DNA from 2 places in the Paenibacillus sp. FSL R7-0189 genome. Region 2 is predicted to be linked to the other one. Evidence: riboswitches for the same ligand, from Rfam matches in the RefSeq annotation. Region 2 holds a riboswitch; the other holds the start of a gene.
What was found. Region 2 has a riboswitch for cyclic di-GMP ahead of MKY63_RS05680 (glycosyl hydrolase). Riboswitches for the same ligand answer to the same signal wherever they lie in the genome.

Region 1: it holds a riboswitch for cyclic di-GMP, as region 2 does, so the genes downstream of both, MKY63_RS07235 (transglutaminase-like domain-containing protein) here and MKY63_RS05680 (glycosyl hydrolase) in region 2, are expected to answer to the same signal.

Annotation. Positions count from the first base shown of each region.
Region 1 is NZ_CP150223.1:1,679,382-1,691,738, reverse strand. It holds gene MKY63_RS07255 (phospholipid carrier-dependent glycosyltransferase) at 1-179, shown strand, start outside; gene MKY63_RS07250 (glycosyltransferase family 2 protein) at 307-1,257, shown strand; gene MKY63_RS07245 (GtrA family protein) at 1,244-1,651, shown strand; gene MKY63_RS07240 (class D sortase) at 1,754-2,413, shown strand; cyclic di-GMP riboswitch class I at 2,533-2,615, shown strand; cyclic di-GMP riboswitch class I at 2,690-2,770, shown strand; gene MKY63_RS07235 (transglutaminase-like domain-containing protein) at 2,784-3,593, shown strand; rRNA gene MKY63_RS07230 (16S ribosomal RNA) at 3,960-5,517, shown strand; rRNA gene MKY63_RS07225 (23S ribosomal RNA) at 5,749-8,675, shown strand; rRNA gene rrf (5S ribosomal RNA) at 8,804-8,920, shown strand; gene MKY63_RS07215 (acyl-ACP thioesterase domain-containing protein) at 9,159-9,911, shown strand; gene MKY63_RS07210 (RNA polymerase sigma factor) at 10,110-10,697, shown strand; gene MKY63_RS07205 (DUF4179 domain-containing protein) at 10,672-11,859, shown strand; gene MKY63_RS07200 (AraC family transcriptional regulator) at 11,966-12,357, opposite strand, start outside.
Region 2 is NZ_CP150223.1:1,306,109-1,318,465, forward strand. It holds gene MKY63_RS05675 (glycosyl hydrolase) at 1-1,467, opposite strand, end outside; gene MKY63_RS05680 (glycosyl hydrolase) at 1,619-3,169, opposite strand; cyclic di-GMP riboswitch class I at 3,182-3,261, opposite strand; gene MKY63_RS05685 (sugar phosphate nucleotidyltransferase) at 3,398-4,771, opposite strand; gene MKY63_RS05690 (UDP-glucose/GDP-mannose dehydrogenase family protein) at 5,401-6,741, opposite strand; gene MKY63_RS05695 (glycosyltransferase) at 6,746-7,846, opposite strand; gene MKY63_RS05700 (glycosyltransferase family 4 protein) at 7,911-9,050, opposite strand; gene MKY63_RS05705 (glycosyltransferase family 4 protein) at 9,050-10,237, opposite strand; gene MKY63_RS05710 (glycosyltransferase family 2 protein) at 10,224-11,081, opposite strand; gene MKY63_RS05715 (oligosaccharide flippase family protein) at 11,108-12,357, opposite strand, start outside.

The DNA.
Region 1 (12,357 bases), 370 kb from region 2:
TTGTATATATAATGAAGTTGCTGGATAGTAAATTCCCTGAGGCCCGTTACGTACAGTATGTCTATGTAGCCGTTGCTTTGCTGCTCTTTATCGCTTTCTACCCGGTACTGTCAGGGATGCAGGTCAGTGGAGATTACGTGAAAGATATGCTGCGTTGGTTCCCTACTTGGGTTTTCTAGGATTTAATAAAAATCTATAAAATAAGTTTATGCATGCAGCGTTATTATGAAGTGTAGATGGATGTAACGCTCCAAAAAGCTTGTAGGAGGAATAAAGGTGAAAGCCAGATATAGTGTGATTGTACCCATGTTCAATGAGGAGCAAGTAATTAGCCATACTTATGAACGTTTGAAAAAAGTAATGGACGAGTGCGGCGATACTTATGAGCTGGTCTTCGTCAATGACGGCAGTCGTGATCGTTCCGCCCAGATGATTCGGGAGATCTGTGAACGAGACGAGCATGTCAAGCTGATTGACTTCTCGCGTAATTTCGGACATCAGGTAGCGATTACAGCTGGCATGGACTATGCCGAAGGTCAAGCGGTTGTTGTTATTGACGCTGATCTTCAGGATCCTCCGGAGGTCATTTTGCAAATGATCGAGAAGTGGAAAGAGGGCTATGATGTTGTATATGCGAAACGCCTGAAGCGCCACGGAGAAACGATGTTCAAAAAGGTCACCGCGAAGCTTTTTTACCGCCTGCTCAGCAGTATGACAAGTGTGGATATTCCTACGGATACAGGCGATTTCCGACTTATTGACCGTAAGGTATGTGATGTCCTGCGGGGACTTAAAGAAAAGAACCGCTATGTCCGAGGTTTGGTGAGCTGGGTTGGCTTCAAGCAGACTATGGTGGAATATGAACGGGAAGAACGTTTTGCCGGAGAAACCAAATATCCGCTGAAGAAAATGATTCGTTTTGCGTTAGATGGCATCACCTCTTTTTCACATAAGCCGCTTAAAATTGCTACGTATATTGGATTCTTTCTTTCATTCTCTAGTTTTCTTTATTTATTTTTCGTCTTGTTCCAAAGGATATTTTTCACCTCCTGGACGGTTCCGGGCTGGGCTTCCATTGTAGGCGTCAATCTGCTCTTTAACGGTATCGTTCTGATGCTGTTGGGTGTGATTGGGGAGTATATCGGACGGATTTATGACGAGTCTAAAGATAGACCGCTATATATTGTTAGTGAGACTAAAGGCTACCAGAACGAAGAACAACTGGACCGCCGGAAGGACCACAATGATGTCAGATAAGAACTTGCGCGCTGCATTCATACAGTTCCTCAAATTTAATGCCGTAGGTTTACTCAATACGCTGATTGATTTTGTGATTTTTACATTGTTGAATTCACTAGGGATGGTATACGCATTGGCGCAGGTGATCTCCTATAGTGCAGGTACGGCGAATAGCTTTATTTTGAATAAAAAAGTAACCTTTCGTGATCGCAACCGGGGGAATAAAGAAGGCTTCGACCGCGTGCAGCTGGTCAAGTTTATCGTGCTGAATCTGGTAGTGCTCGGAATATCACTGCTGCTAATGCATCTGTTGACAGACAGACTAGGTATTCAAGTCTTGATCTCCAAGGTGCTGGTTACCTTTATCACGGTGATCATCAATTTCTTTGGAAGTCGTAAATGGGTATTTTAAACATTAATTTCAGGCAGAAGGAGTTGCTATGCTTAAAGGCAAGTAGCTGTTTCTGCTTGATTTGTATATAACCATAGAAACAATATACGGAGGTGAATAACATTGCGTAAATTCTCCTATCTACTCATACTGGCTGGGATACTTATCATGTTATATCCGACAGCTAACGAATGGTACAACGACAGGCAGCAGGAGAAGTTATTAGAAACGGCTGAACTAAGCACTGCCGATAGTACTCCCCAGCCAGATTTGAAGAGCAGGTATGCTGAAGTTACTCAGCTGTTAGCAGAGGAATCGGTTCTGGATGCTCAGGCACAGCCCCAACCCCAAGAGACAGAAAAGCCTGAACCGGAGATTGAGGTCGGTGGCAAAGTAATCGCACTAATTGAAATCGGTAAGATTGATTTGAAGCTGCCTGTATTAGAAGGGGCTACAAAAGCTAATATGAAACATGCTGCAGCCCATATGAAAGAAACGGCACCCCTTGGAGAGATCGGAAATGCTGCAATCGCGGCGCATCGGGCTAGAACTACGGGTCGTTTGTTTAACAGATTGAATGAGGTTGTTGTGGGGGATGTTATCACGGTAAAGACTAGTGATCAGGTGTTTAACTATGAGGTATACGATATTTCTGTTGTAGATCCGAGTGATGTCTCCGTTCTTGACGGGAATGACAAGGATAAGATTCTTACTCTGATTACATGTGATCCGCTAGTGAATCCAACGCATCGGCTGATTGTTCATGCTAAATTAACAAAATGAGAATAGTGAATGACAAGAAAACACAAATACCGGGAGATATTTATAAAATAATGGGTAATCTAGTAAATTAGGTCTTGTTCACAACTATAAATATGATAGTATTATACTATAAAAGCTAAACACGATAACGGCAAACCTTCCGAAAGGTAGGGACGCAAAGCTAAAGGGCCTTTTCCCGAAAGGATGGCAGCCAGCTACCGAATGAAGAGGCTTTTTTTGTTTGTTTCAAATGGATTCTATCAATTATATCTAGTAAAGCTAGAACAGATAGAGCTTATACGATAACGGCAAACCTATCGAAAGGTAGGGACGCAAAGCTAAAGGGCCTTCCCGAAAGGATGGCAGCCAGCTACCGAAAGGAGTTTTATCCGTGAAAAAGGTTTATTTTATGCTGGTGGCGTTGTTCGTCCTCATGACTTCAGTTCCGGTAAGTTCAGCTCAAGCTGCAAGTGCAGATGCAAGCTGGTTGATTACATCCAAAGTGGCTCAAGGTGTTATTGGTATTAACTATGATATTCCGAAAGATAAAAGAATCAAACTCATGATCACCAAAGATAACAGCAGCTATACCTATAACCTGTATGCTTCTGGACAAGCTGAGGACTTCCCTTTGCAACAAGGAAATGGGACTTATAAGGTTTCTGTTCTGGAGAACACAACTGGTAATAAATACAAAGCGTTATATTCCGAAGTAGTAGACGTAACCATGAGTGACTCGAATTCCGTATATTTGGGCTCCGTACAGAATGTGAAATGGAGTTCTTCTGATAAAGCGATTGTCAAAGCTAAACAATTAGTACAAGGCAAAACAACAGACGAAGAGAAAGTTAAAGCGATCTATAACTATGTAGTTGCGAATGTACAATATGACTACTCTCTTGCTAATAGTGTAACTACTGATTATATTCCAAGCATCGATAAGACATTGACTACTAAAAAAGGGATTTGCTATGATTACGCTTCTCTTTTTGCCGCAATGCTGCGGAGTGTAGATGTTCCTGCTAAGTTGGTAATGGGGAATACAAGCTACGTTACGCAATATCATGCCTGGAACGAAGTATTGCTTAATGGGAAGTGGGTTACCATTGATACTACAGTGGATGCAGGACTTGCAAAGAGTGATAAGAAAACCGATTTAATTAAAGCCTCAAGCAAATATACTGCGGCAAAATACTATTAAATTCGCCGCTAGAAACATAACTCTATTAAATAAACAACTAGCTTAATTATTAAGCTAGTTGTTTATTTTTATATTAGGGGTTGCTTTTCTATTAATAGTTGGGGTATTATAGGTAAGCGTTGTTAGACAGCGTACAGGCGATACAGACGAGGCTGATAAAAAGCTTCGAAAAATAAAGCTTGCATTTCTGAAAACAACATGATATATTATAAGAGTTGCTGCTGAGACATTAAACGGCGCCAACGAGAACTTGATCTTTGAAAACTGAACAACGAGTGAGTAGGAAATCACGTAAGTGAAATCCAAATTAGAGAATTAATTTTCTCGTCAGATGTTTCAAAATGAGCATATCGCTCTTTTCAATACTAATTGGAGAGTTTGATCCTGGCTCAGGACGAACGCTGGCGGCGTGCCTAATACATGCAAGTCGAGCGGAGTTACTTTGAAAGCTTGCTTTCAAAGTAACTTAGCGGCGGACGGGTGAGTAACACGTAGGCAACCTGCCCTTCAGACTGGGATAACTACCGGAAACGGTAGCTAATACCGGATAATTTCTTTTTTCTCCTGAGAGAAGAATGAAAGACGGAGCAATCTGTCACTGAGGGATGGGCCTGCGGCGCATTAGCTAGTTGGTGGGGTAACGGCCCACCAAGGCGACGATGCGTAGCCGACCTGAGAGGGTGAACGGCCACACTGGGACTGAGACACGGCCCAGACTCCTACGGGAGGCAGCAGTAGGGAATCTTCCGCAATGGGCGAAAGCCTGACGGAGCAACGCCGCGTGAGTGATGAAGGTTTTCGGATCGTAAAGCTCTGTTGCCAGGGAAGAACGTCCGGTAGAGTAACTGCTACCGGAGTGACGGTACCTGAGAAGAAAGCCCCGGCTAACTACGTGCCAGCAGCCGCGGTAATACGTAGGGGGCAAGCGTTGTCCGGAATTATTGGGCGTAAAGCGCGCGCAGGCGGCTATTTAAGTCTGGTGTTTAAACCTTGGGCTCAACCTGAGGTCGCACTGGAAACTGGGTGGCTTGAGTACAGAAGAGGAAAGTGGAATTCCACGTGTAGCGGTGAAATGCGTAGATATGTGGAGGAACACCAGTGGCGAAGGCGACTTTCTGGGCTGTAACTGACGCTGAGGCGCGAAAGCGTGGGGAGCAAACAGGATTAGATACCCTGGTAGTCCACGCCGTAAACGATGAGTGCTAGGTGTTAGGGGTTTCGATACCCTTGGTGCCGAAGTTAACACAGTAAGCACTCCGCCTGGGGAGTACGGTCGCAAGACTGAAACTCAAAGGAATTGACGGGGACCCGCACAAGCAGTGGAGTATGTGGTTTAATTCGAAGCAACGCGAAGAACCTTACCAGGTCTTGACATCCCTCTGAATCCACTAGAGATAGTGGCGGCCTTCGGGACAGAGGAGACAGGTGGTGCATGGTTGTCGTCAGCTCGTGTCGTGAGATGTTGGGTTAAGTCCCGCAACGAGCGCAACCCTTAACTTTAGTTGCCAGCAGGTAATGCTGGGCACTCTAGAGTGACTGCCGGTGACAAACCGGAGGAAGGTGGGGATGACGTCAAATCATCATGCCCCTTATGACCTGGGCTACACACGTACTACAATGGCCGGTACAACGGGAAGCGAAGCCGCGAGGTGGAGCCAATCCCATCAAAGCCGGTCTCAGTTCGGATTGCAGGCTGCAACTCGCCTGCATGAAGTCGGAATTGCTAGTAATCGCGGATCAGCATGCCGCGGTGAATACGTTCCCGGGTCTTGTACACACCGCCCGTCACACCACGAGAGTTTACAACACCCGAAGTCGGTGGGGTAACCCGCAAGGGAGCCAGCCGCCGAAGGTGGGGTAGATGATTGGGGTGAAGTCGTAACAAGGTAGCCGTATCGGAAGGTGCGGCTGGATCACCTCCTTTCTATGGAGAATCGTTCTCTGCAATGAGAACATTCAAATCGGAAGTTTAACTTCCAAAACTCAGGTTTAGGCCTGTTACTCACTCGTTGCTCAGTTTTGAGAGTTTAAGCTCTCAGTAAGACTTGATCCTTGAAAACTGGATACCGAAACGAATTTGCGTTTTAGAACATCTTTTAGCAACTTGTGTAAACAAGTAAATGTTATTAGTGAGATTTTTCTTCGGAAGAATCAAGGTTAAGCTAATAAGAGCACACGGAGGATGCCTAGGCGCCAGGAGCCGACGAAGGACGTGGCGAACAACGAAACTGCCTCGGGGAGCTGTAAGCAAGCTTTGATCCGGGGGTGTCCGAATGGGGAAACCCAGCTGTGGTAATTCGCAGTTACTCATACCTGAATACATAGGGTGTGTAGAGGCAGACCAGGGGAACTGAAACATCTAAGTACCCTGAGGAAGAGAAAACAATAGTGATTCCGTCAGTAGCGGCGAGCGAACGCGGAACAGCCTAAACCTAAGAGCTTGCTCTTAGGGGTTGTGGGACGTCTCACATGGAGTTACAAAGGAATATGGTAGGTGAAGAGGTCTGGAAAGGCCCGCGATAGAGGTAAAAGCCCTGTAACCTAAACTGTGTTCTCTCCGAGACGGATCCCGAGTAGTGCGGGGCACGTGAAACCCCGTATGAATCCAGCAGGACCATCTGCTAAGGCTAAATACTACCTGGCGACCGATAGTGAAACAGTACCGTGAGGGAAAGGTGAAAAGCACCCCGGAAGGGGAGTGAAATAGAACCTGAAACCGTGTGCTTACAAAAAGTCAGAGCCCGATCTATGGGTGATGGCGTGCCTTTTGTAGAATGAACCGGCGAGTTACGTTTAACATGCAAGGTTAAGCCGAGAAGGTGGAGCCGCAGCGAAAGCGAGTCTGAATAGGGCGATTGAGTATGTGGACGTAGACCCGAAACCGTGTGATCTACCCCTGTCCAGGGTGAAGGTGCGGTAACACGCACTGGAGGCCCGAACCCACGTACGTTGAAAAGTGCGGGGATGAGGTGGGGGTAGCGGAGAAATTCCAATCGAACTCGGAGATAGCTGGTTCTCCCCGAAATAGCTTTAGGGCTAGCCTCGGTATAAGAGTAGTGGAGGTAGAGCACTGATTGGGTGCGGGGTCCGCAAGGATTACCAAGCTCAGTCAAACTCCGAATGCCATATACTTATTGCCGGGAGTCAGACAGTGAGTGCTAAGATCCATTGTCAAAAGGGAAACAGCCCAGACCATCAGCTAAGGTCCCCAAGTGTGTGTTAAGTGGGAAAGGATGTGGAGTTGCACAGACAACCAGGATGTTGGCTTAGAAGCAGCCACCATTGAAAGAGTGCGTAATAGCTCACTGGTCGAGTGACTCTGCGCCGAAAATGTAACGGGGCTAAACACACCACCGAAGCTATGGCTAGATACGTATGTATCTGGGGTAGGGGAGCGTTGTGTAGGGGTTGAAGGTGTACTGAAAAGAGCGCTGGACACTACACAAGTGAGAATGCCGGTATGAGTAACGAAAAGATCAGTGAGAATCTGATCCGCCGAAAGCCCAAGGTTTCCTGAGGAAGGCTCGTCCGCTCAGGGTAAGTCGGGACCTAAGGCGAGGCCGAAAGGCGTAGTCGAAGGACAACAGTTTGAAATTACTGTACCACCGTAATCCGCTATGAGCGATGGGGTGACGCAGGAGGGTAGTGACGCGGACTGATGGATGTCCGTCTAAGCAGTGAGGCTGATGTGTAGGCAAATCCGCACATCGATAAGGCTGGGCTGTGATGGGGAGCGAAAATTATAGTAGCGAAGGTCATGATCTCACACTGCCAAGAAAAGCCTCTAGCCAGGAGAAGGTGCCCGTACCGCAAACCGACACAGGTAGGCGAGAAGAGAATTCTAAGGCGCGCGGAAGAACTCTCGTTAAGGAACTCGGCAAAATGACCCCGTAACTTCGGGAGAAGGGGTGCCCCGGTAGTGTGAATAGCACGAGGGGGCCGCAGTGAAAAGGCCCAAGCGACTGTTTAGCAAAAACACAGGTCTGTGCGAAGCCGCAAGGCGAAGTATACGGGCTGACGCCTGCCCGGTGCTGGAAGGTTAAGGGGAGTGGTTAGGGGTAACCCGAAGCTATGAACCGAAGCCCCAGTAAACGGCGGCCGTAACTATAACGGTCCTAAGGTAGCGAAATTCCTTGTCAGGTAAATTCTGACCCGCACGAATGGCGTAACGACTTGGGCGCTGTCTCAACGAGAGATCCGGTGAAATTTTAATACCTGTGAAGATGCAGGTTACCCGCGACAAGACGGAAAGACCCCATGGAGCTTTACTGCAGCTTGATATTGAATTTGGGTACGATCTGTACAGGATAGGTGGGAGCCGTAGAAATCGGAGCGCAAGCTTCGGTGGAGGCGCCGTTGGGATACCACCCTGATCGTATCTAGGTTCTAACCTAGTACCCTTACCGGGTACGGGGACCGTGTCAGGCGGGCAGTTTGACTGGGGCGGTCGCCTCCTAAAGAGTAACGGAGGCGTTCCAAGGTTCCCTCAGAATGGTTGGAAATCATTCGCAGAGTGCAAAGGCATAAGGGAGCTTGACTGCGAGACCTACAAGTCGAGCAGGGACGAAAGTCGGACTTAGTGATCCGGTGGTACCGCATGGAAGGGCCATCGCTCAACGGATAAAAGCTACCCTGGGGATAACAGGCTTATCTCCCCCAAGAGTCCACATCGACGGGGAGGTTTGGCACCTCGATGTCGGCTCATCGCATCCTGGGGCTGAAGTAGGTCCCAAGGGTTGGGCTGTTCGCCCATTAAAGCGGTACGCGAGCTGGGTTCAGAACGTCGTGAGACAGTTCGGTCCCTATCTGTCGTGGGCGCAGGAAATTTGAGAGGAGCTGTCCTTAGTACGAGAGGACCGGGATGGACGTACCGCTGGTGCACCAGTTGTTCCGCCAGGAGCATGGCTGGGTAGCTACGTACGGACGGGATAAGCGCTGAAAGCATCTAAGCGTGAAGCCCCCCTCAAGATGAGATTTCCCAATTAGTAAGACCCCTTGAAGACGACGAGGTAGATAGGTTGGAGGTGGAAGTGCAGCAATGCATGGAGCTGACCAATACTAATCGGTCGAGGGCTTATCCTATACTTAGAATGCAAATTCGTTTCGGATTCAGTTTTCAGGCATCAAGCCTGAAATACGCTTAGAAATTCATTGTCACTTCTGGTGATGAACCGAATTTCACGCGGCAGCGTCTGTTTCACAGACGCATGTTTGGTGGCGATAGCGGAGGGGTTCCACGCGTACCCATCCCGAACACGACCGTTAAGCCCTCCAGCGCCGATGGTACTTGGACCGAAGGGTCCTGGGAGAGTAGGACGTTGCCAAGCACACGAAGCCATTGTTGATAAATCAACAATGGCTTTTTTGTTCCCTTTATCGCTTAATTTAAATAATGTGGATAAGTTATGGGGAATTAACGAAATTATAAAAGTTACTAACATGTGGATGAAATAATAAAATATATTCAAAAATGAAAGTAGTCCCCAATTTATGTGGATAGAGCAGTGGTATATGTGGATACTTCAAGTAAATGCAAGGATATTTTGCATGGCAGGAGGATAAACAATGAACAACAGTAGCAATCTTGTGTGGATAGAAGATTTTTCTGTACATGCGAGCGACACGGATTATCGTTCGCAGGGTAAGTTATCCTTTATTCTGGATATCATGCAATGTGCGGCAGACTTCGCAGTGGGTAATTTGGGGATAAGTGTGGAAGAGATTCTGAATGCAGGAATGGGCTGGATGATGATTACGTTAGATCTTGATTTTAAGCGTATTCCCCGCCCTAATGATGTGCTTAGCGTACATACCTGGAGTAAAGGCACTAAAGGGGCCCTGTGGCAACGGGATTATCGTATTTTCGATGCAGATCATATAGAAATCGCCACAGCACGATCCATATGGGCTTTAGTAGATATTGAGAAGAGAAAGATACTCAGACCGAATGCCCTTCCAGTTCAGGTTAAGCACTATAATGGCGATTCAGTAGGCGATATGCCTGTTAAGGTAACGATCCCTTCTGATATTACTATGGAAGAAGCTTATCGGTATCAGGTAAGATATAGTGGGCTGGATAGCAACGGACATTTGAATAATGCCCGATACGGGGATTTATGTTGTGATGCGCTCACTTTAGCGGAATGGGATAATGCAGAGTTCACACGCTTCCGGATTACTTATCTACAAGAAGCTAAGATTGGGGATGAACTGACTATTTTACGTTCAGCTGTAACGGATGATGGTATATATGTACGCGGTCAGAATAGTGATACTGTGTATTTTGAAGCATGTATAGCGTTAAAAGGTGTCCATTAGTACTAATAAGTAAGTAATTTATAAATATGGAATATTATTATATAAAGCGATTTCTCCGAACATCAATCGGGGCAGTCGCTTTTTTTATTGAAAAACGGATAATGTTTCTAACATATTTGGAAAAATTTTTTGAGCCTGTCACAATTAAAGGGATCACATTCGTTATATAGTTGTAGTCAATAACAAGGAGGTGATTCTTTGGAACGTCGCAGCCCCGGGGTCCAAGTGAATCAAACAATAATTGAAGAGGCTATCGATCAGGTTCTTGCGGGTAACCGCGAAGCCTATAGAACTATAATACAAGCCTATGAAAGAAAGATTTATACGTATTGCTATTATATTTTGAGAAGTCATGAAGAAGCAGAGGATGCTGTGCAAGATATATTTGTAAAAGTGTATCAGGAACTCAGACGTTATGAGAAACGAGTCTCTTTTAGTGCATGGCTGTATAAAGTGGCCTATCATCATTGTCTGGATCAGGTTCGCAAACGCAAGCGAAGAAAGCGTCTGTTGTCGCTATATAAAGAGCAGCAGCCCAAAGCCTATTATAATCCTAACGATGAGGAGCCATTGCAGAAGTTATTTATGGATGACCTGACAGCCGAAGAGAGCAATCTTTTGATTCTTAAGGTGGTTGAGCAATACAGTTTTGAAGAAATGGGTCAGATTATGGATTGTAATTCAGCTACATTACGTAAAAAATTTGAACGTCTACGCAAAAAGTTAGTCCGGCAAAGAATGAATGAAGGAGGCAGCCCTCATGGAGAAATGGCAAGATCCAACTGAAAGTCAGAAGATGGAGCACATTCGTCAAACATTCCTAAATCATGAAATGCCGGTAGACAGTTTCAGCGATTCAATTATGAAGCGAATAGGAGACGAGGGAATGGAAAAACGAGCGTCAAGAAAGAATGGAAATAAGTTCCTGAAAAAATCATTGGTGGCTGCCTCGGCAGCAGCAGTGTTGGGTGCGGGCATAATCGGTAGCGGATTTGTATCCCCGGTCATGGCTGAAACGTTGAAGCAGATTCCTGTTGTAGGTAGTATTTTTAAGGGAATTGACGATAAAGGTCTAAATGCTGCTGAGGAAAAAGGATTATCTACTGCCCCTAACCAAAGCGTTACCCATGATGGAGTGACCTTAAAGGTTACCGATGCCTATTATGACGGCTCGCGGTTGGCTTTTGCGATTGAACGGGAAGGCATTGATAATGATAAGATGATGGCTGAGATGATTATTGAACCCATTGAGTTCGATCCATCGCTAACAGAACAACATGGGAAAGTGACAATGAACCAGTCCGAAAAAGGGTTGTTGGGTTCAGCAGAAGTGAAATTGCCGAATGGGAAAAAACTGGAGAGCCAAATGTCGTCTTTTGGTGATGTTGAGGGCAAAAAGAATGCTATTTTATACGATTACAGAAATCTAAATAATATAGAGGCTTTGGGGGATGAATTTGAATTAAGCATCAGTGTGCCGGTGGCACAAATTGCAGAGCCTTTTGTAATCAAGGTGCCGGTGAGAAAAGTAACGGAAGGAATTATCAAGCTTGATCTGAACCAAACAAAAGAGGCAGAAGAATTCAGTTATACGATTACCAAGCTGGAATTAACTCCAGCCACAAGCAGATTACAGCTCAGCGAAGAAGGTAAAGCGCCAACTGTGAAAGAAAAGGATGGATACACAACCTCTGAAATGTTCTATGAAATTGTTGATGAACTAGGTAATGCGTTCTCATCGGGCGGGTCATTTAACTTGCCAGCTATAGTCTATCCTTTGGTAGACAAAGATTTCATTCCGTTCGCGCAAACACCAAAGACAATTACAGTTAAGCCGTTTACTTACTCCATTGATGAAAACCATAAAGCATTAAGGGATGAAGAGGGAAAACAAGTTAAACATTATTATCCGGAGCTTGAACAAACGATTCAGGTGGAGCTAAAGTAACTGTTAATCCCATAAGCAAAAAAAGTCCGTGTCTGCATAGCAGATACGGACTTTTTATTAAAAGAGAAGAATTTATAAGCTACACAACTATAACATCTTTATATATCTAAAAGAACCGGTTGTCATCTATAAAAGACGACAACGTGGTCTCTTCTTGTAAAAATTCTAATGGAATGTAAATTTCACTCACCGAGTTTTCGTTATCTGGTCCAAGGTACAATTCGCCATAATATTCCAATTCAAATGGAATGGACATCCTGTATTCTGTTTTCGGCAGCCAGATTCCGTAGATATATTTATAGGTAGAAGGGATATCACAAGACCGGCCTTTATGGATGAATTTCAGATAACGTATGGGTGGTAAGATCTGAAGGGGGAAAGTCTGATTGTGGTCTGCTTTTATAGGACTAATTTCGCAGGCACACATGATCGAAAACCCATTACTCTCATAGTCATCTGGCCAGAAGCCAAGCTGATAATATTTTTCAGGCTGTATTC
Region 2 (12,357 bases):
CTCCCATAGCAAACGAAGATTGGCATCTCCTTCATTCTCATAATATTCAATTTGGATATCATAAAGCGTTCCGGCTGTGAGTGGGATACTTCCTTTATGAAGGGTTGCACTTTGATTTTTCCAATTGTCGATGATCAGCTTTCCGTCAATCCAGACACGGACTCCATCATCAGAGGATGCCGAAATCGTATATTTTTCACTGAATTTGGGTTTGAGTTTCCCTTTCCAGCGTACAGAAAAGTGATCTTCATTTATCTCTGAGGCAGGAGACCCACCATGCCAATTAAAATCAATCTTACGGTCATTGCGGATAAGTACCGCTTCTCCCTCTAAATCAGTATTGTTATAGTATTCTCCAGTTAAACCCGTTAGGGTTACCGGAGTTACGGGTGCTATCGAAGGATCTCCTGTTGTGAGAACATAGTCCTCTCTTGATACTATAAACGAGTCTTTCATAAAGCTTTTAATTGACTGTAGTGTATTATTTTCTGTCAGTAATTTTCCCCAGGTCATCATATAGACCCATTTATTTTGTTTCTCAGTTAATACATCCGGGTTCGGCAGTTGCCCACTCTCCCCGATTCCGATAGGTTTACCCTCGGCCAATGCGAGCAGATCCTCATAGTAGGACTGTTTATAATCGTTATTGTAGATATCCGCAGCCAGAACATCGAGTTTATCCCCACCGGGATAATATGCAGCATATGGATCTGACCATTCATTCGGCGCATTCGGATTCCACACCCACAGTAGATTATTTAGCTTGTGTGTGTTTACAAAACGATCATAGACAATACTCCACAGCTCTGAAAAATTGTCCTTTTTCCCCCACCAAAACCAACCACCATTCATTTCATGGTAAGGTCGCCATAAGACCGGAACTCCGGCATCACGCAGCTGACCCAAATATCCAGCAACCTCGTCTAGATCTGAGATTAGCCTCTTATACTGAGCTGTCCCAGGTGTAACATAAGCATTAAATTTCTCTTGACTGAGACTTCTGTTTACATTGGACCACTCTGGAGAGGTTCCCGGTAAGCTCTGATGGAAGGTCATCGCTACAATGCCACCCTCTTGATGCCATTCAATTGCACTGTCTATAACAGCTTGCCGCTGTTCTGCGATCGTCTCTTCGGATTGATTATTAATCGCCCCTAATTCATAACCATGTAGAACAGCATTTTGTCCCGAAGTATTCTTCAGCTTATGAACCAGTTCATCTGGACTTTCTAGATAATCATGCTGGCCGGACAAGATCCCTTTGCCACGTAGATTTACCAAATTACTTAGCAGTTGCTTGGCTTCTTCAGAAGCCGAAGGATTACTTGGTATAGCCGGAGGTAGGGAGGAAGAAACACTCATAGCCTTCGGAAGACTTTTAACCTCTCCCCAAGGCAGCAAGGAAAAAATAATAAAGACCGGTAACATAGTAAACAACAATCTGTTTTTCTTATAATATTTACGCAAATAAATCCTCCTTTCGGTAGCTGTACTGCCTCCACAGGTGTTAAAAACATACCTGTTATCGGACAATCGTCTTCTGACCTAATGAGGACTATAGCTTAGTAGCTCTGCAATAACGCAGAGCCACTAAGGATCGACCTTTAATTTTCATCAATCAGGAGACATCCGGAAGAAAAAGTGCACTTGCTGGAACTGTCTCTTTAGCTTGACTAGCACTTTCCCACATCAAGCGGACTCTCGCATCGCCTTCATTCTCGTAATACTCCACCTTGATATCATATAGCTGGCCAGCCTTCAGCGTTATAGTGCCCTTACGCTCAGTACCACTTTGCTTAGTCCAACTATCAATCACGGATTCCCCATTCACCCAGACACGGATACCATCATCTGAGGTAGTGTAAAATGTATATTGCTCATTATATAATGGCTTAATTTTACCGCTCCAACGTATGGAGAACCGATCAATCCCGAGGGCGGCATCCGGGGAGCCTTGCCGCCAATTGAAATCGATTATTGCATCAGTTCTGTTAAGAGTTGCTGCTCCCGACAATTGCATGTTGTTGTAATACTCTCCTGCAAGCCCCTTCGCGAGAGGAATTGCTGCCTCCCCCTCTTCTTCAGAAGGTGCCGGCGCTGGTGCGGCGCTAGGTGTCGGTGCCAGACCAGTATTTAATTTATCTCTGGTCAGGGTATAGTTGCTATTCATAAATGTTTTAATTGTTTCTGCACTGTTATTCTCGTAAAGCATTTTTCCCCAGCTCATCATATACGTCCATTTACTTTGCGATTGCTGAAGCTTCTCCAGATTAGGCATTTCACCATTTTCCCCGATCGCAATCGGTTTGCCTGCGGCTAGACTCAATAAGCTGTCATAGTATTTTTGCTGGTAATCATTTTCGTATATATCTGCTGCCAGAATATCTACTTTATCAGCACCTGGATAAGTTAGCGCATAAGGATCTGACCAAACATTGGGAGCATTCGGACTCCATACCCATAACAAATTATTTAATTTATGAACGTTAACAAAACGGTCATACATAATATTCCATAGTTTAGAAAAGTTATTTTTCTTCCCCCACCAGAACCAGTTCCCGTTCATTTCATGATAGGGTCTCCAAAGCACCGGAACGTTGGCATCGCGCAAGCTTTTTAAAGAGACGGCCACCTTATCAAGCTCAGCGATCAGATTGTTATATTGCTTGGTACCCGGTGTAACGTAACTATCGAACTCACTCTGGCTAAGTGTTTTTTTCACATTATCCCAGTCATAAGAGGTGCCCGGCAGGTTAGCATGAAAAGTCATAGCTACGATCCCGCCCGCTTTATTCCAGTTGATGGCGCTGTTCACCACATTTTGACGTTGCCAAGCCATCGTTGCTTCGGACTGACCACTGATCGCACCCATTTCATAACCGTGAAGAGCCGCATATTGTCCGCTGGTTCCCTTCAGCATATTGTTAATTTCATCTGGACTTTCTAAATAGTCATGTTGACCGGCAATAATACCTTTTCCTGAGATCGAGTAAAAATAGTTAAGCAGCTTTACGGCTTCAGGTGAGGCACCTGGGGTAACTGGCGTTCCAGAATTTGAAGCAGCTATGACAACAGACGGCGAAATTCCAACAGCAAGCGGAAGTGCAGTCAGAAACAGGACGAGTGACAGAAATGCACCAAACAATCGATACGTACGGTAAGCTTTCAAAATAATCTCCCTTTCGGTAGCCAGGCTGCCACTCTTTCGAAGGCCCTATAGCTTTGCGTCCCTACCTTTCGATAGGTTTGCCTTTTCAATTTAAGAGAAATAATCTCTCTTACCGTAAGTATCGACGACAATTAATGATATATTTAGTGTTTTTATGACTTTTTTTGATAATTGAGTCAATTTACCTGTTTCAAGAAATTTTGAATTGGTTAAATAGATAGGTTAGACCTATGAAATGAATTGTTGTAGTTCTATATCATTCCAGTCTAAAGTAATACGTATGTTATCTTCTTCTACTAATTCAGACCCCGTCTGTACCTCTATAAACTCAACATCCGTCAAAGCAAGGATCGCGTGCTTCGTTCCTTCCGGTATACGTACCACGTCCCCAGCCTTCACATTATGTTTTTTCTCATTCAGCACAATACTTGCTTCGCCGCTGACGATTGTCCAAATTTCACTACGCTTGCGATGTAATTGATAGCTGATATTATTCCCCTCGGATATAAAAATCCGTTTGGTCAGCACTTCATTGCCTTCATCATATTTCACATAATCAATAACTTTGTAATGACCCCAACGGCGTTCCTCGTACATCGGTCTTTGTTCAAAGGTCTTCAGCACTTCTTTAATCCGTGGGCTCTCAGCTTTATGGGTAACTAGAATCCCATCCGGGCTAGCCGCAATGATCAGATCCTTCGCACCAATTACCGTAATCGGAATGTCCAGCTCATTAATCAAGCAAGTCCCCTCAGAATCCGCCGTCACAAAACCTTTTCCTACATGCTTGCTGCTCATTTCCTCTGTCAGCGTATTCCACGTTCCAAGATCCTTCCAGAATCCATCATACGGCTGCACCACAATATGTTCTTCTTTCTCCACCACTTCATAATCAAAACTGATGGAAGACAATAGCTTATACTGCTTCTGCAATTCTTCATATCCTAAAGGCAACCCTTTACGCTGCAAAATATCTAACAAGTACCCTAAGCGGAAGGCAAACACTCCGCAATTCCACAAGGCATTTTGCTCGATGAGCTGTTCTGCTTGTATGCGGTCAGGTTTCTCTTGAAAGTGACTCACCTTCATAAAACCATTTTCCCCCGCCTCTTCGGTGGTAGGAATAATATATCCGTATTTCTCTGAGGCATGTTCAGGAACAACACCCATTAGAGCCAGATTTGCTCCACTTTCCAGCATGGTCCCCTCAAGCATAGCTATGGTATCGAAAAAAGATGCTTCTACATAAGGGTCAACAGGCAATATTGCTACCGTCTCCGCTGGAGAAACACCTGCCACTGAATAAAGATAGGTAGCTGTTAAGGCGATAGCCGGAAAAGTATCCCGACGCTCCGGTTCAACGATAATCGGCACATGACTTCCCAGTTGGCTTTGTATCATTTCTACTTGGCCACGGCCGGTGGCCAGATAAGATGATTCTGCCATCCCTGCTTCCTCCAGCTGTCTCCAGACACGTTGTACCATGGATTCTGGTTCACCTTGAGGGCTTTCAAGTACCTTTAGAAATTGCTTTGAACGTGAGTCGTTGGACAACGGCCATAACCGTTTACCTGAACCGCCTGATAGAAGTACCATTTTCATAGAATGAACCCTCCTTGAATGGAATGTATTAAAAGCTATGTCTTTGTTAGGTAGAATCCACTCCAAGGGATTTTGGACTTCCGATCGCTGTTATCCTCAGATTTCCTGATTGGACCGTCTCTCGCGGTAGAAATCCGAGGATAAAGGCGAACACTCCGTTTCTACAGTTCCAAATTCCCTTTCCGTTCTTAACCTAACCAACTACTTTTTAACAATGATCCATGCGCACCGGGCTGTACCAGCCGGAAGCGAGCACGTTTTTCTAAAGATTTGCTTCTGCTCCGGGGGAGGCAGCTGCAACTGCAAGAACAACTGCAACTACAAGAACAAGACTAGTTGCCACCACAGAGACAATGACAATGACAACTACAAATGCTACTGCGGTATATAATCAGAGTACCTAACTTTATAAATTGCTTAGAAACTTAAGATTAAGGGAATGGAGTGGCGGAAGAGAATTTTGGAACTGGAGGAGCGATAGCGTCCGCCTTTGTCTGCGGATTTCTACCGCTATCAGCGGTTAAAATCAGGAAATCTGCAGACAACAGCGGCTGGAATTCCAAACATTCTCTGGAGTCACGGCTCATCCCTAAATAGAAAAATCACAAGTTCAATCCATATAACTTAGATTAAACCGCTCCAGCCACACTAGCAGAATAACCGCTCAATCCACCCATCTGCGGGCGGCCGACAGAATGATAAACGAGGCCGGTACCCTCGATTTGCTCCTTGGAATACACATTGCGTCCATCGATCAGCACCCCATTACGCATGCTTTTCGCCAGCTGATGCAGATCAATATCCTTGAGTAGGCTCCAATCGGTCAAGAGGCAGACGGCATCGCTGCCCTCAGCCGCTTCCTCTGGCAGATTGCACCAGCGAAGCTGCGGATGATCGTATTGCTGCCTGAAATTTGTAGCTGCGATTGGATCATATAGTTTGACTGTTGCCCCTTCAGCCACCAGTGCCTCAACAATCTCTCTGGCGGGAGCTTCGCGGACATCATCAGTATTAGGCTTAAAAGCAAGCCCCCATATCCCAATCGTCGAACCGCGCAGGCTGCCAAGTGATTCATGCAGCTTGGAGATGATCATAAACCGTTGTCCCTTGTTCACTTCGACTACAGATTTCAATAATTTGAATTCGTAATCGACGTTGCCCGCAATTTGAATGAGCGCATTAGTGTCTTTCGGGAAACAGGAGCCTCCATAACCGATACCAGCCTGCAGGAAGGATGACCCGATTCTTTGGTCCATACCCATTCCTTGTGCTACCTCGGTTACATCAGCTCCCACTTTTTCACAAATATTAGCAATCTCATTAATAAAGGAGATCTTCGTGGCCAAAAATGCATTCGAAGCATATTTGATCATTTCAGCACTGCGTATATCTGTTACAAATACATTTTCTGTGAAACCCTTATGAAGCTCGCGCATAGTTGGTTCCAGCTCTGGATTATCAAGGCCAATGATAATTCTATCAGGATGGAGGGTATCGCGAATCGCTGACCCTTCACGTAAAAACTCAGGTGCAGACACGATATCAAAAGAATGTTGGGTATACTTAGAGATCATTTGAGAGATTTTTTCATTTGTTCCTACTGGAACTGTAGATTTAGTCATTATTATTTTGTGCCCTTCCATCGCTTTGGCGATTTCAGCGGCTGCACCCTCAATGTAGGTTAAGTCTGCTTCACCGTTAGGCAATGATGGCGTACCTACAGCAAGAATGATAATATCTGAACGGCGCACCGACTCTTGGAGATCTGCAGAAAAAGATAACCGTTCCTCACGAAGATTCAGTTCAATCAGTTCCTCGATTCCCGGCTCATAGATGGGCGATTCCATCTGTTTCAGCTTCTCAATCTTTTCCTCGTCCTTATCCACACAGATGACATGATGTCCGCCCAGTGCAAAGCACACGCCAGATACAAGACCCACATACCCAGTACCGATTACTGTCAGCTTCATATAATCATCCTCCTTTTAGAAAATTGACGTACGCCTGCTCAACATACTGCTTGAACTTAACCATAAACGCCTGCTCATCGAATTTACGTGCATGCTCCATAATTTGATCGATATCCCAGGCGTAGGACTCTACCTCATAAATAGCCTTAAGTAGATCCTCCACTTCTTGATGCTGAAAGAAGACACCATTTACATAAGGAATAATAGTATCTAGTGCCCCACCTGCTTCATAAGCAATTACCGGTCTTCCTGCAGCGTTCGCTTCCAGCGGTGTAATTCCAAAGTCCTCTTCTCCTGGAAAAATAAATGCTCTACACTGTGCCATCATTCCAGTCACTTGTTCATCTTCTAGCCGGCCCAGAAATGATACATTATCCTTAGCCATGCCTTCGAGACGCTTGCGATCCGGTCCATCCCCTACGATATAAAGCTTAAGACCGTTACGATTGAAAGCCTCTACTGCCAGATCAATCCGCTTGTAGGAAACAAGCCGGGAAACAATTAGATAATAGTCACCAATGGTAGAAGAGCTTGTAAACCGGGCTGTATTAATCGGTGGAAATATGACATCTGCATCCCGGTGATAATAATTCTGAATCCTCGTCTTCACTACTGAAGAATTGGCTACGAACTGATTCACATTTTTGGATGTCCGTTGGTCCCACGTTTTGAGCTGCTGCATGTATACCTTAAGCATTTTTTTGAACAGCCCGGAATTCGACTGACGTTCCATGTAGGTGTCATAATCCCATGCGAAGCGCATAGGCGTATGGCAGTAACAAAGATGAAACGTATGTTTAGGAACTTGAATACTTTTCATAAAAGCACTGCTGGAACTCAGGACGATATCGAAACCGCGAAAGTCCAAATCACGGATGGCCATTGGATAAAGTGGCAGCACCCCTTTAAAATTGGTCTTTACCCCCGGAATCTTTTGCAGCCAGGAGGCACGGATATCCGCATCTTTGAGATTGTCAGTAAGGCGGCTTCCGTTAAAAACCGTTGTGTAGATTGGAGCCTCGGGATACATGTGATGAAAGACTTCCACCACTCTTTCCGCGCCGCCCATTTGGATTAAGTAATCGTGCGCTATCGCAATTTTCATGTGAATCATCCTCAAAGTTTTATGGAGCATCATCTTCAGAATTACCGCGTCATATCATCATCTGTCAGGTGCCCGCCAACAAACCTTTATAGTAGTCAACGATGTCCTTGACCGTATTCTCGATAACAAAATGCTCTTTCACTCGTTTCATCCCATTGTCCGCCATCCGCCGTCTTTCCTCTGGGTGATCCAGCATCCATTTAATGGAGTCTGCCAGTATCGCCGCGTCACCAGGCTCTATCAGTAGCCCTGTCTCACCTTGAACTACAATTTCTACCGGCCCGCCTTCATTAGAGGCGATCACCGGCAATCCCGCTGCCATTCCTTCAACGATAACTTGGCCAAAAGGCTCAGGAGTTACCGAAGTGTGAATCAGTAAATCAGCAGTATTCATAAGGCCTTGAATATCATCCACATGCCCTAGCATGCTTACATTAGTAAGCTCGTCGTTGTTTATCTTTTGCAGCAATTCCTGCTTATAAGCCTCTTCTCCAAACAGAGCGTCTCCGGCCAGCCAAAATTTCACACGAGATTCGTTCTTAAAGCTTTTTGCGGCTTCCAGCACAATATGCTGACCTTTCCAATGCGCCAATCGACCAACTAGCAGTACGTTAAAATCCTTCTGGTCCCGCATGCCGATCCCATTACCAATCGCTTTAGCAAAAGCGGAGTATACGACCAGCGTTTTTTTCGAACGCGGCAACTCCAAAGCATTCAGCGTAGAATGTGAATTTGCGATGACTCCATTTGGGAGCAGACGCGACAGCAAACGAATTCCTTTGGCAACGATTGGCTTTAAATAAGGAGCTCCAATATGATCCCGGATGTGCCAGATCAATGGAACGCCCGCTATTTTTGCAGCGATGGCTCCGTATAATGCAGATTTCAGGGAATTGGTGTGCACGCAATCTACCTTCTCCGCTTTTAAAAGCGGCGCAAGCTTGCGGCCATAAGCCAACAGCTTGAAGGCTGCAGCAGGTGCTCCCAAGTTAACTGCATTTCTACCACGACTTCTGATGCTCTCATCCAGCGGAATAATACGGACATCCATCCCTTTTTCTCGTAGCCGTTCAGCCAGGGCACCATCCTCAGCCAGGATTACCAGGGGATCGATCTGTTCTCCAATATGGGTAAGGATGTTAAACAGGGCAACTTCTCCACCACTCCATTTAGCAGTGTGATCTATATAGGCCACTCTAAGCATTACGTGGTCACCTCCTCTCCTAAAGCTTGTAGGAACACGGATTCTACTTGATCCGTAACATGCTCCCAGGTGTATCTCTCCAGTACATGCTCCCTACATTCATCCCGGCTCGGAAGCAGCTTTCGATTGCTGAGCATATGGATCATGCCTTCAGCCATGTGGTCGCTACTTGAACTCTTAAATAGCAACTCCGGCCGGAAGCCTTGTAAAATTTCCTTATTGCCGCCAATCGGTGTAGCCATCACTGGCAATCCTGAAGATAAGGCTTCAACGGTTATCAAACCAAAGCCCTCCAATGCCTGTGAGGGAACCACGAACATGTCCGCTGCCTGATAATAAGAGGCCAGTTCATGATCAGGAATGTAGCCTAGCAGCCTTACCTTGTTGCTTAAGCCATAGTCGGCGATCTTTTCTTCCAGTTCCCCCCGCAACGGCCCTTTACCACCAATCAGCAGAATTGCATTCGGGAATCGCTCCGCAACTTGCTTCCAGGCTTCAAGCAGCTGGAGTAGTCCCATCCGATTGACCAAACGCCGGACAGTCAGCACGGTTGTTGCTCCCTCAGGTAAATTCAAGGTCCGGCGAATCGCCAATCGATTCGTAGCGGGGATAAAACGTTCCACATTAGCTGCGCCTGGAATCACAATGATTTTGTGTAGTGGCACTCCGTGCAGCTTATGGAGAATATCGCGGAACGTCTCACTAAGCACGATGAATTTATCCGCAAGCTTATAGGCTCTATGTTCAATGGATTTGGCGATGGTTGTTTTGACCCGGTGCTTAATGCCTTGGCCTTCGATTTTCATTTCTTCATTCCATGGGCCATGAAAAGTCATCACTACAGGAATCCCACGTTTCTTTGCTTCCAGGGCTGGACCAATACCATAAGGAGCAAAGTGAGTGTATAAAATATCTATACGGCCACTGCCCTCTCCCATCAGATCGGCCGCCTTACGCTGGAAAGCATCCTTACGTTTCCAGATCCCATCTTTTGGATCTCCGGCATTGTGAATAATCAATTCCTCAGGGGTAGCAGGCGTCTCTTGACTGCAAATCAGCGCATGCACCCGATTACGTGAGGAGAGTTGCTCGCAAACGGATTTGAAATACGTGTTAAGCCCACCCGGCTGTAGCGACGGCCAGCTAAGGCCTGTCGTCATAATGTTCAATCCGTCACTGTACGGCATAGCTTCTCTCTCCTTTATTCTCCTTCTCGGTCTGACTCGTCTTCGCATTGTGCTGAGTCAGCTTTCCCGATCTAATTAATTCGTAATGCTTGAAGCCGACCATGAATTCATACATGACCCAGAATACGGATACTCCGAAACCTGACATTCCCTTCTTGAACAACCCGTGTAAGAAATACTTTTGCAGGAAACGGGCTGGTGGTCTTAACAGCAGATGACTGACCCGAAATCGTTTGCCCTTGGCATACGCACTTTCAGCTTCCAAGTCAGTGTACTTATTGAAACGTGCCACATGATCGTTAATACTGCGGTAACCATAATGCCAGAGGGTTCCTGTCAAACGTATGGTTCGCTCTTCAGAGACCTCGGGCATCTCGTGCACCAAGCTATTTCGAATTCCATACGCCTTGCGGTTGTAAAGGCGCACAAGATATTCGCCACGATCCAGCCATCTGCCCATAAAATCACCGATCCGGTAGATAGAATAGGCAACCGATTGATCCATAAGCCCCGGTTTCAGTTCAAGAATACTCGCGGCCAACTCGTCGCTGACCACTTCGTCAGTATCAATAAGGAAGACCCAATCATGAACCGCGCGTTCTACTCCGAACTCCCTCTGTTTCGCATATCCGGGCCAAGGGTTGACGTATACACGACAATTCAAGCTTTCAGAAAGCTGTACTGTCCCGTCTTTGCTGCCTCCGTCAATCACAACCACCTCGTCGGCGAATAACCTGCAGGATTGTATGGCCTTAGATATTCGAACTTCGTCATCCTGAGCGATGATGACAGCCGATATTGGATAATTGCCTTGGCCGCCTACCACGCTTTTTACTGAATCCATGAAGGTTTCCTCCTTTATCTTTCGCATTATCCATTCATATCCATAGGTTTCTTGCGAATGTAAGAATTCATCGTCGTCTTCATCCACTGAATGTCCTCCCGGGTAATGAGCAACCGCGGAAGTTTAACTTTTAAGGTGTACTTTATATTGAGAACAATGAAGAAAAATCGCAGGATTGCTGATGACAACATCGCTATCCCTGCTCCGAGTAAGCCAAATTTAGGGATGAGCAGGAACAACATTGGGATAACCAAAAGTAAGCCGAAACCTTGAAGCATCGAAACCACTTTTGGCTTGCCTAACGCCATAAAGGCCTGCGCCAGAATGATCGTCCCTCCGCTAACGGTCACTTCAAGGAGCAATAAGCGAAACACGGTTAATGCCGCATTGAAGTCTTTGCCGTACATCAACGGAATTACTAAAGGGGCTAAGAGCATCAGGAATACTCCGCCAAGCATGGTGAAGGTCGTACTTATTCGGAAGGCTTTGAATGTTAATTCAACTGCCTGTTCTTTGGACAGCTCAGAAGCCTTAGGAAACAACACGATCGTAATCGAGCTTGAGAAAAAATTAACCATTCGTGATAGACTCACAGCCACTACATACAGCCCCAAATCAGCAGGTCTTAACAAACCGGCAATTACGATCTGATCGATATAGGTAGAGAAATTGCCAAGCAAGTCATTGCCGTAGGAACCAAGTCCGTAAGTAAACAATCTTTTTAAATTCTGATAGGCCCCTCTCATCTTCACCTTATAGGTACGAAGCAAGGAAATCGTCATTCCGATAAATAGCGGCGCTCCAGGAAGAAGATAGGCAACTGCAGTTGTAAATGGATTCATCTGATCCAGCGCGATCAATATCCCGATCATCGTCAGTGTAAGCAACGGCACTAGATAGCGAATCCAATTAAACCTCTTGTATTCACCTCTGAATTGAAAAGCTGCATTGTTAATTTGAGAGATCACTATAATCGGACACAGAATCATAGACCACTGAGCAAAGGTCACGACCTCCGGACTGAAGGATTTCAGCCAATAAGGCAAGACCACGATACCTATAATCATCGCTATGACCCCAAAAAGGGTACCGAGCAGCAATGCCATACGATAAAGCACTCCGGCATCCTCCGGGTTTTTCTTAGCGTTATAGATGAGAGCTGAAGGAATGCCAAAGCTCATGCTAAACGCCAGAAACTGTGACCAGTTAATCATTGCCGTCTGTTCCCCACGACCTGTCGGTCCAAGATAACGGGCGGTCAGTACACCAGTTAACA